3 regions of the Nonomuraea composti genome follow, and region 1 is predicted to be linked to each of the others. Evidence: riboswitches for the same ligand, from Rfam matches in the RefSeq annotation. Region 1 holds a riboswitch; each other region holds the start of a gene.

Region 1 (3,244 bases):
CGCCGAGAGCGGCCGCTCGGTGGACCTGGAGGACTGACTTCGCACCTGCTCGTGAAGGGCCGTCACCCGTCCGGGTGGCGGCCTTTTCTGTCTCAGCATGCAAGATACTAGGACTTCCGAGCAGATCCTCGGGTACTGTGGCTGCTAATGCGCCAGGTGCTCGTACTCATTGCCTGCCGCGGCGGGGCCTGTTAGGGCAGGTCGACGACCCGCCGCGGCGAGCGGTGTTGCGTCGGCCAGTAAGTCCCATCCGCCCGGTCCGTGACCCGGACCGCGAGATCAGGCCCGGTCGGGTTCGCGACCGGGATCCGGCTTCCCACTGGAACGCGTCCGCGAAATGAGCTGAGTGACATGTACGACATGTATGCCTGGAACCGTACGGAAGAGCAGCAGGACGAGGCCGCCGAGGCCCTGCAGACCGCGCTGGACCGGCGCGACAACGGCGGCGCCCCCCAGCATCCGAACCACTAGAGCCTCTTGGCGGTGCGCTCGACGGGGTGACGAAGACCTCCCCTTGTAGATACGGAGAGTATTGATAACTTCACTCTACGTATCCGTTCAAGAGGAGGTCCCCCCATGCGTGCGTCTGCTTCCGCTTCGCTGAGCATGATCCGGCGTGCCGCCACCGTCGCCCTGCCCGCCCTGGCCGCGGCGGCGCTGATCGCCGCTCCGGCCCAGGCGCAGGAGTCCTACCTGCGCATCACCACCTACCACGGTGGCAGCACCGCGCAGTGGTTCCTCACCTGCGGCCCCGACGGCGGGGTCCACCCCGAGCCGGGAGCCGCGTGCGACCGGCTGGAAGAGCTCGGCGGCGACCTCGACCGGATCCGGTTCCGCCCCGGCGTGGCCTGCCCGAGGATCTTCGATCCGGTGCACGTCGAGATCCGCGGTGACTACCTGGGCGAGCCGGTGGACTTCACCGACGACTACCCCAACCCGTGCTTCGTGGAGCGGCTGGCCGCGCCGATCGTGCCGGCCGTCTGAGGCGGGCGGGCGGCCCCGCGGGGGGAAGGCGGGGCCGCCCGCGCTTCGGCTCAGAGCGTGGCGGTCAGTGAGGCGGGCACCGGCTCACGGCGCTGTTCGCGCAGCTCCGCCCACTGGCGCACCCCCTTCGGGTCCGGCCGCACCGCGCCGACGAACGCCTGCCTGCGCCAGCTCGACAGCTTCTCCTCCTTCACGACGTCGCCCGAGTGCGGCGCGTGCACCATGTAGCCGGGCTTCGAGATCATCCCGACGTGGCCCAGGCCGCTGAAGAACACCAGGTCACCGGGCTTGAGCCGGTCCCAGTCGATCTTCCTGTCGAACGCCCCGTACTGTTCGCGGGCGGTGCGGGGCAGCTCGATCCCCGCCTTCTCGTACGCCCGGAGCATGAGCCCCGAGCAGTCGTAGCCCCGGTCGCTGGTCCCGCCCCAGACGTACGGGATGCCGCGCTTGTCCATCGCGAACTCGAGGGCGACCTTCCAGGCGGGCCTGGGCGCCTGGGCCAGGGTGATGCGCCGGATCTCGGCGCCGGTGAGGGTGGTGGCGTCCGCGTCGATGGCGGACCCGGTGGGTGATCCTGTGGCGGCCTGTGCGGAGGGGGTGTTGGTCAGGATGAGCCCGGCGGAGGCTGCCGCCGCCAGGGTGATGCCGATGCGAGACAGGGGACTGTCCTTCCATGCGGCCGACCGGGTTAGCTGACGGGCTCGGGCCTGGAAGACAGCCCTACGGCGCGGCGCGCCGATTCGCCCCTGGGGGGAAGGTGGGTCCCCGGCTCCACGCAGCGGCTGCGTGGATTAGGCCCGACGGACTCTAACGAAACGGCCAAAAGGTCGCAAACCCCTCAAACCGGACGTCCGACCACTGAGATGGTGTGTTCGTCAGACGAGACGAGCCGGTATGGTTGCCGTCATGGAGTCGCGTAACATCCGCCTGGCCGTCATCCCTGGGGATGGCATCGGCACCGAGGTCGTCGCCGAAGGGCTCAAGGTCCTTGAGGCAGTAGGCACGAAGATCGAGCCCACCCACTACGACCTGGGCGCCGCACGCTATCACCGTACCGGCGAGACGCTGCCCGACGCGGTGCTCGACGAGCTGCGCGGCTACGACGCGATCCTGCTCGGCGCGATCGGCGACCCCAGCGTGCCGCCCGGCATCCTCGAGCGCGACCTGCTGCTGCGCCTGCGCTTCGCCTTCGACCACTACGTCAACCTGCGGCCGGTCAAGCTGTTCCCCGGCGTCGCCACGCCGCTGGCCGGCACGCCGACCGAGAACATCGACATGGTCGTCGTGCGTGAGGGCACCGAGGGCCTCTACGCCGGCACCGGCGGCGTCATGCGCCGCGGCACGCCGCACGAGATCGCCACGCAGGAGTCGCTCAACACCGCCCACGGCGTCGAGCGCGTGGTGCGTTACGCGTTCGAGAAGGCCAAGGCGCGCCCGCGCAGGAAGCTGACACTCGTCCACAAGACGAACGTGCTCACCTTCGCCGGCGACCTGTGGCAGCGCACGGTCAACCGCGTGGCCGAGGAGTACCCCGAGGTCAGCACCGACTACTGCCACATCGACGCGGCCTCGATGTTCTTCGTGACCCAGCCCGAGCGCTTCGACGTGGTCGTCACCGACAACCTGTTCGGCGACATCATCACCGACCTCGGCGCGGCCATCGCCGGCGGCATCGGCCTGGCGGCCAGCGGCAACATCAACCCTGAGGGCGCGGCGCCCAGCATGTTCGAGCCGGTGCACGGCAGCGCCCCCGACATCGCCGGCCAGGGCAAGGCCGACCCCACCGCCACCATCCTGTCGGTCTCCATGCTCCTCGACCACCTCGGCCTGCACGACGAGGCGGCCCGGGTCGAGCGGGCGGTCGCCGCCGACATCGCCGAGCGCGGCGCGGGCCGTAGTACCCAGCAGATCGGTGACGACATCACCGCGCGAGTATCCGGCTAGGACCGCCTAGCCCCGTACGTACGCGCCTGGCGGTCCGAGGAGGACTGCCGGGCGCGTTTTCGTGTACCCGGACCACGGCGGCAATCCGGGCTGACCACCCCATCAGCCGCTTGCCATCCCATATAGCGAGACAATAGGAAGTACGGACAGCCCCGACGGGTGTGACAGCCTCCCGGAGGGGTGACCGGATTCCGGTAGATTTCGGTAGACCGTAGAGAGAAGGACCGACGTCATGACCATCGCTCAGAAGCTCAGCTTCGACGTGCAGCTATCCGACCACGCTCGCACCGCGGCCGAGCGGGAGCAGGTACTGGCG
Region 2 (3,244 bases), on a different contig from region 1:
GGTGCGGGCGTCCGGCGGGGACGGCGTCCTCCGATTCCGCCGCCTCCTCGTCCGCGTGCCCCGCGGCCCCCACGGCGGCCATCGCCCCATCCGGTATCCGGTCTTCCCCGGTCACCTCGTCTTCCCGCGCCGCGTCATCGGCGTCTCTTCGATCGCTCATCTGCCTCCCCTTCACACGAGCCGATCCCGCACGTACGTGCGCCACCGTGCCGTCAGCGTGGCGACGGAGAGCCCCAGCGAGGCGAGCGCCCGATCGACGCCCGCCACCCGGGCTTCACGGTAGAGCCTCACCAGGGTCCCCTCACCGAACCGGTCAGCGAGGAAGCGACACGCCAGCCAGGCCTCCTGGTACGCCCGGGCAAGGCGGCCGGGGTCGGCCCCGTTCACGGCGAAAGCCTCAGGGCCGGGCAAAGCGTTCGGCAGGTGTCCGGCTCGTACCTCGGCCGCCAGCTCGGCGGCGGCCGTCGCGACGGGCAGCCCGGAGTCGCGGTAGCCGACGTAGTCGGCGAAACCCTCGTACAGCCAGACGGGCACGCCGCCGGTGCCGGCGACGACGTGGGTCAGCTCGTGGGTCAGGACGACGTCCCTGCCGGTGCGGTTCAGCCTGGCGAACGCCTCGGGCACGACGATCACGCGCCGCCCGTCGGCGACCGCCGCCAGCCCGTCGAGCGGGGTGGTGCGGGCCAGGCGGGCGGCGTCCCGTCCGGACTCGGGCAGGACGATCAGCGGCCGTACGGGCCGGCCGAGCACGCCCGAGACCCGCACCGCCGCACCGTCGGCCGTGCGCGCCAGCTCGGCCAGCGACGTCGGCGAGGCGCCGGCCGGCCCCGCGACCGTGGAGCGGGCACCGCGACTCACGGCCGTCCGCCGCCCCGGCCACAGATCGCGCAGCTCGGGAGGAAGGATGGGGGAACCGGGCAGCGGAGCGGCGGCGGAGGGCACGAGGATCAGCAGCCCCGCCACCACGGCCCGCCGGCTCACCCGCTCCAACACGATGCCCGATCGTAGTGGCCCGGACCGCGCCGGGCTCCAGCGCGTAAGTCCCCGGACAGGCGAGAGCCCCGTCCGGATCCAGGAAATCCTCCAAGAATCCGAACGGGGCTTCTTCACATGCCGGGACGAACCGCGCCGACAAAGGACGATCGGCGCCATCCGCTCAGCTTGTCGATGCGTACCCGTTCACCTGTCCGCGGCGAGTGGATCATCTTGCCCTTGCCGACGTACATGCCGACGTGGCCGAGCCCGCTGAAGAACATCAGGTCGCCGGGACGCAGATTGCGCCAGGAGACCTTGTGCCTGATGCGGGCGAACTGGCTGCTCGCCACGCGCGGGAGCTTGATGCCGGCCTTCTTCCAGGCGAACTGGACGAGACCGGAGCAGTCAAACGAACCAGGCCCTGTGCCTCCGTACCGGTACGGGTCACCGATCTGGTTCTTGGCCACGGCGACGGCCTTGCGGGCCTTCGCTTGCTGCCGAGCGAGCCTGGCCGCCCTTCGCTGGGCGGTCGTGGCCTTCCTGGACGTCTTGGCCGTGCTCGCCACCGCCGTGCTCATCGCCGCGGTGCTCGTCACTGCCTTGACCGTCATCGGAACGGCCGCATCGCTCGTCGTCTCCGCCCGAGCCGTTGGGGCATGGAGGATCAGACCTCCGGCCGTCACGGTCATCGTGAGTGCAACGCCACTCAGGGCAAGGCGGGACAGGCGGGGGTTCTGCAGGGGACTAGACAGGATTTCTCCTTGTGTCTTCCACGAACGCCTACCGGGTTAGCTGACGGATTCGGGCGTGGAAGTCGCCCTACGGCACGCATGGGCGCGCCGATTCACCCCTGATCCCTTGGGGACTTGGGATCGCTGGGTCCCCGGCTCCGTGCCTCCTGGCTGCACGGATTCGGCAGGCCGCCCTGGCCCCGACGCGAACTTGCTGGTGTGGGGATGGTCGGGGGGCGGCCGGCGGATTTTTATCTGTCTCACATCGGGAGGGACCGATGCGGGTTCGCGGGGACATGGCTTGTTCACCGCGACGACGCCAGAAGCTACGCCGAAAGGTCACGGATCGGCAAAGGGTGAGTCCGGCTGTAAAGATCAGACAGGAGGGTTTGTCAGGATCGAAATCCCTGCTGGAACATCGGGCTCCGTTACCGAAATGTGACCCTCCTCACACTTCAGAATTGACACATTTGTCAGGTCCCACCCGTCACATCCGTCACATTTGTCACACTTCAAACTGAGTATCGCCACTGGGAGCGCTCCCGCCCGCTCCGTGCCATGATGCGCGCCATGCCGGGGGAAGCACGGGTACCTACGGCTCCATCCGTATCCATCCCCGCTGAATGTGGCCCTCTCTGAAGACCTTGCGAGCCCCTCTCTACGATGGAGCATCGTAGATATTGCCGACCCTCCGCCCCAGACCCGCCGTTTCACGCGCCACCCGGGCAACGCGCGTCTCGTCGCGCCGCGGCGCACGAATGCGCGCACGACGCGGCGGCGCCAGGCGGCACACGACGCGGCACCCCGCCATGCAGCGCCCCACCACGCGCCGCCCCACCACGCGGCACCCCACTACGCGCCGCCCCAGCACGCGGGCCGCACAGGCGGCACTGCGCCGGGCAGGCGGATTTCGCGCGCCTGTCCGGCGCCGGGCCGGCGAGACGATGCGCGGTGGAGCTCGGCGCAAGGTGGGCGGCGCCCAAGGCGGGCTCTCCAGCCGCACCGGACAATCGCGCTGGGCACCACGCCGACCACCGCGCCGCCGGCGTGACCCGGTCCCGCCGCCACGCCAGGCGACCCCCTGCGACCTCCCCTGGCGGGGGGCGCGTGGCCGCACCCGTACGTGACCGAAACCCGGGCGGTCAGGGACCGAAATCGGCCCTCACCCACCGCCGCGCGAAAGCGGGACGATTACGGGCGGACCGCACCCACCAGCGACCGCCCGTAAGAGGAGAGCTTGACGACCTTGACGACGTCGCCCGTCTGCGGCGCGTGGACGATCTGCCCGTTACCCGCATACATGCTGACGTGTCCCAAACCCTCGCTGAAGATCAGATCCCCCGGCTGGAGCGCGTCGAGCGACACCCGGCGGCTGGCCCCCCACGACCACTGCTGCCACGTCGTGCGGGGCAGCGAAACGCCGGCCGCCGCCCAGGCCGCCTGGGTGAGGCCGGAGCAGTCGTAGCCGCGCGGCCCCGTGCCGCCGTAGATGTACGGCTTGCCCACCTGTGCGTACGCGAAGCGCAGAGCGGCCGCGG
Region 3 (3,244 bases), on a different contig from region 1:
GGGCGAGCTCGGCGTCGGCCGGCAGCCCGCCGCTGACCGGCCAGTGGGTGCTGCCGCCGCTGTCGGCGACGGCTTCGGCGCCGTACCGGACGATCTTGCCCGTCCGGACGTCGCACATGACGACGGAGGGCTCGTCGAGCACGATGCCCTTGCGTCTGACGTAGATCCGCGTGCTCGCCGCTCCCAGATCCATCGCCAGGTCACGACCGAGGAGTCTCATCGCGGGGACTGTTTCCTGATCCGTCCCAACACAACACCACGAACGGAACGGATCCCCTTTACCTGCTGTACTGGGACCGTGCTCGACTACAGCCTCGAAGCGGCGCGTTACGACGAGACCCGGGGCGGGCTGCCCCGCGCGCGGGCGGCGGCGGAGGCCGTCCGGGGTCTGATCCCCGAGCCCGGCACGCTGCTCGACCTGGCCTGCGGCACCGGGCTGGTCACCAGGGAGCTGGCCGCGCGCGGCCTGCGGGTGCTCGGCGTGGACGCCGCCGCCGGCATGGCCCGCCTCGCCTCGGAGCGGGTGCCGGTCGTGCTGGGTGACGGGCGCCGGCTTCCGGTACGCGACCGCTGCGTGGACGCGGTCACCACTTTCTGGCTGCTGCACCTGCTCGACGACGCCCGTCCGGTCATCGCGGAGGCGGCCCGCGTGCTGCGGCCCGGGGGAGTGTTCGTCACGACGGTGGATAAAAAGGCCGCGCACCGGCCGGGCGACCGGTCGCCCGCGACGGACGGGGCGGAGATCGTCATCGCCGAAGCGGCACGGCGCGGGTTGCGGCTCCGCGGCGAACCGGGCACGGGCAGGGGCGTTCGGGGGGTCCCGACCCGGTTTTCCGGTTGCTGGCCTTCACCTCGCAGTGAGCCCGGTTTCGCGTCATAAGCGGTGCCGTGCGAAGCTGTGACTGTCCCCAACACCATGGAGGTCCTCATGGCGGATGCACCGGAGCCGGATGTCAGCGACACTCCGGAGGACGAGATGAAGCGCAAGTTCCGCGAGGCGCTGGAGCGCAAGCGCAACCAGCACGCGGGTTCGGGCGCGGGTGGCAGGGGCGGCGACCCATCCAAGATCCACGGGGCGCACGGTCCGGCTGCGAGTAAGAGATCATTCAGGCGCAAGAGCGGCGGCTGAGGCTGGAATCTGGCGGGGGTACGGCATGCCGTGCCCCCTTTTTCTTTACCTAACCAGGTAGATCTTTTGCCCGATACGTTGGCATGTGTCCGTTTCCGTGGCTAACGTATTCGCCATTACCAGCCGGTTACCCGGTCCTTACCCCAGAAGGACCGCCGGTTGGCGCCGAATCCCGAACGTCGGGAACCGGGGAACCACCTCCGTTGGGGTGAATCCGGCCACGCGCCGGTAGGGCATCTCCACGCCCGAACCCGTCAGCTAACCCGGTAGGCGTGATGGAGAGGACAAGTTACTTCATGCACCAGCGCGTCGTTCCCCCAGACCGCGTCTTCCCGGCCGCCGCCCGCTGAGCGGCCCCCTTCCCCAAAGGCTCGTATCTTGCGCTCCGCGTAGCGATCTCGCGGCGCCCTGCCCCGCCGCGCCCTTTTTTCCGTGAGTGCAACCTCCCTGTCCCCCAGTGAAGGGTTTTGCTGCTTCATGTTCGCCTGTTTTGGCCTGCGTTCCCTCGCCGTGCTGACCTGCTCCGCCGTCGGAGCACTGACCGTCGCCGGCACGGCCGCCCACGCCGACTCCGACACCGGAGAGAAGATCCTGCTCAAAGGCTCGACCACGGCCTCGTACTTCTGGGACGACGCCTCCGGCCGCGCCGGTGACACGGGCCTGCCGGCCAGCGGCAAGCCGATGCAGAAGGGGCTGGCCGCCAGCCCGAGCTGGCCGCTGATGACCGAGGGATACGTCGTCTACAAGGGCAAGAAGATGCCCTTCTTCGTGGGCGACCGCGGGCCGGGCGAGCCGTCCAGCCGCGGCGTCATGCTGGACCTCGACGCCAAGACGTTCGCCGAGCTGACCGGCGGCGAGTTCAACGCCAGCACGCTGGGCGTGGACGGCATCGGCGGCGAGGGACACATCGACGTCGACTACGTCATCACCAAGTGGGGTGACGGCGTGGGCAAGAAGAACTACCCGGTGCCGTTCTCCACCGGCGCCTGGGCCGAGCGCGACCGCAACCCGGCGACGCCGCCGAAGGCCGACGAGGACGAGGACAACGCGGGCGGCCGGCTCGTGGACGCCCCCGTGGTGCCGGTGAGCGAGCCCAAGGAGCCGGGCGTGGCCGGTAGCACGCTGCTGGCCGGCGTCCTGACGGTGACGGGCGGCGGCGTGGTGCTCGGCGGCGAGCGTCTGCGCGCCCTCCTGCGGCGCTGACCTCCATAAGCAAGCCCTCTCCCCATAAGCAAGCCCTCTCCCCATAAACAGGCGCCTTCCCCATAACCAGGCTCCCGCCGTAAACGGACCCCCTCCCCATAAACACCCGGCGGCCTTTACGCGGCGACGACCAGAATGTCATTCTGGTCGTCGTGACCACCCGCGCAGCCGTGAACGGCATCGACATCGCCTACGAGAGCTTCGGCTCACCCACGGGCCGTCCCCTGCTCCTCGTCATGGGGCTCGGCGCCCAGCTCGTCCAGTGGGACGAGGAGTTCTGCGAGCTCCTGGCGGAGCAGGGACACCACGTCGTCCGGTTCGACAACCGCGACGCCGGCCTGTCCACGCACTTCCACGACCACGGGGTGCCCGCGATGGGCGCCGCGCCGCCGTACCTGCTGGACGACCTGGCCGACGACACCGCGGGCCTCATGGACGTCCTCGGCTGGCCGGCGGCCCACGTGGTGGGCGCGTCGATGGGCGGGATGATCGCCCAGACGCTGGCCATCCGGCATCCAGGGCGGGTGCTGACCCTGACCTCCATCATGTCCACGCCAGGGCCCAGCGTGGCGCCGCCCACCGAGGCCGCCGCCGCGGTGCTGATGGGCCGGCCGGCCGAGGGCCGCGAGGCGGTGCTGGAGCAGGCGGTACGGACCTGGTCGGTCATCGGCTCGCCCGGCTACGAGCTGGACCACGAGCGGATCAAGGCGATGGCCGGGCTGGCCTACGACCGCTGCTTCGACCCGGCGGGCACGGCCAGGCAGCTCGCCGCGATCATGGGCTCGGGGGACCGGACGGCGCTGCTCGCCCAGGTCAAGGTGTCCGCGCTCGTGCTGCACGGTGAGGCGGACCCGCTCATCCCGGTCGCGGGCGGCCGCGCCACGGCCGCGGCGATCCCCGGGGCACGGCTGG

The links. Region 1 has a riboswitch for cyclic di-AMP ahead of HCN51_RS12065 (C40 family peptidase). Riboswitches for the same ligand answer to the same signal wherever they lie in the genome.
Region 2: it holds a riboswitch for cyclic di-AMP, as region 1 does, so the genes downstream of both, HCN51_RS14790 (C40 family peptidase) here and HCN51_RS12065 (C40 family peptidase) in region 1, are expected to answer to the same signal.
Region 3: it holds a riboswitch for cyclic di-AMP, as region 1 does, so the genes downstream of both, HCN51_RS62945 (hypothetical protein) here and HCN51_RS12065 (C40 family peptidase) in region 1, are expected to answer to the same signal.

Annotation. Positions count from the first base shown of each region.
Region 1 is NZ_JAATEP010000007.1:50,678-53,921, reverse strand. Features, by position in the region: gene serA (phosphoglycerate dehydrogenase) at 1-37, shown strand, start outside; gene HCN51_RS12070 (SSI family serine proteinase inhibitor) at 577-984, shown strand; gene HCN51_RS12065 (C40 family peptidase) at 1,035-1,439, opposite strand; cyclic di-AMP (ydaO/yuaA leader) riboswitch at 1,647-1,792, opposite strand; gene HCN51_RS12060 (3-isopropylmalate dehydrogenase) at 1,891-2,928, shown strand; gene HCN51_RS12055 (branched-chain amino acid aminotransferase) at 3,161-3,244, shown strand, end outside.
Region 2 is NZ_JAATEP010000009.1:48,598-51,841, forward strand. Features, by position in the region: gene HCN51_RS14780 (M48 family metallopeptidase) at 1-160, opposite strand, end outside; gene HCN51_RS14785 (hypothetical protein) at 172-993, opposite strand; gene HCN51_RS14790 (C40 family peptidase) at 1,107-1,664, opposite strand; cyclic di-AMP (ydaO/yuaA leader) riboswitch at 1,738-1,903, opposite strand; gene HCN51_RS14795 (C40 family peptidase) at 2,898-3,244, opposite strand, start outside.
Region 3 is NZ_JAATEP010000008.1:194,586-197,829, reverse strand. Features, by position in the region: gene HCN51_RS14120 (rod shape-determining protein) at 1-220, opposite strand, end outside; gene HCN51_RS14115 (methyltransferase domain-containing protein) at 299-880, shown strand; gene HCN51_RS14110 (DUF5302 domain-containing protein) at 929-1,129, shown strand; cyclic di-AMP (ydaO/yuaA leader) riboswitch at 1,283-1,417, shown strand; gene HCN51_RS62945 (hypothetical protein) at 1,607-2,332, shown strand; gene HCN51_RS14100 (alpha/beta fold hydrolase) at 2,485-3,244, shown strand, end outside.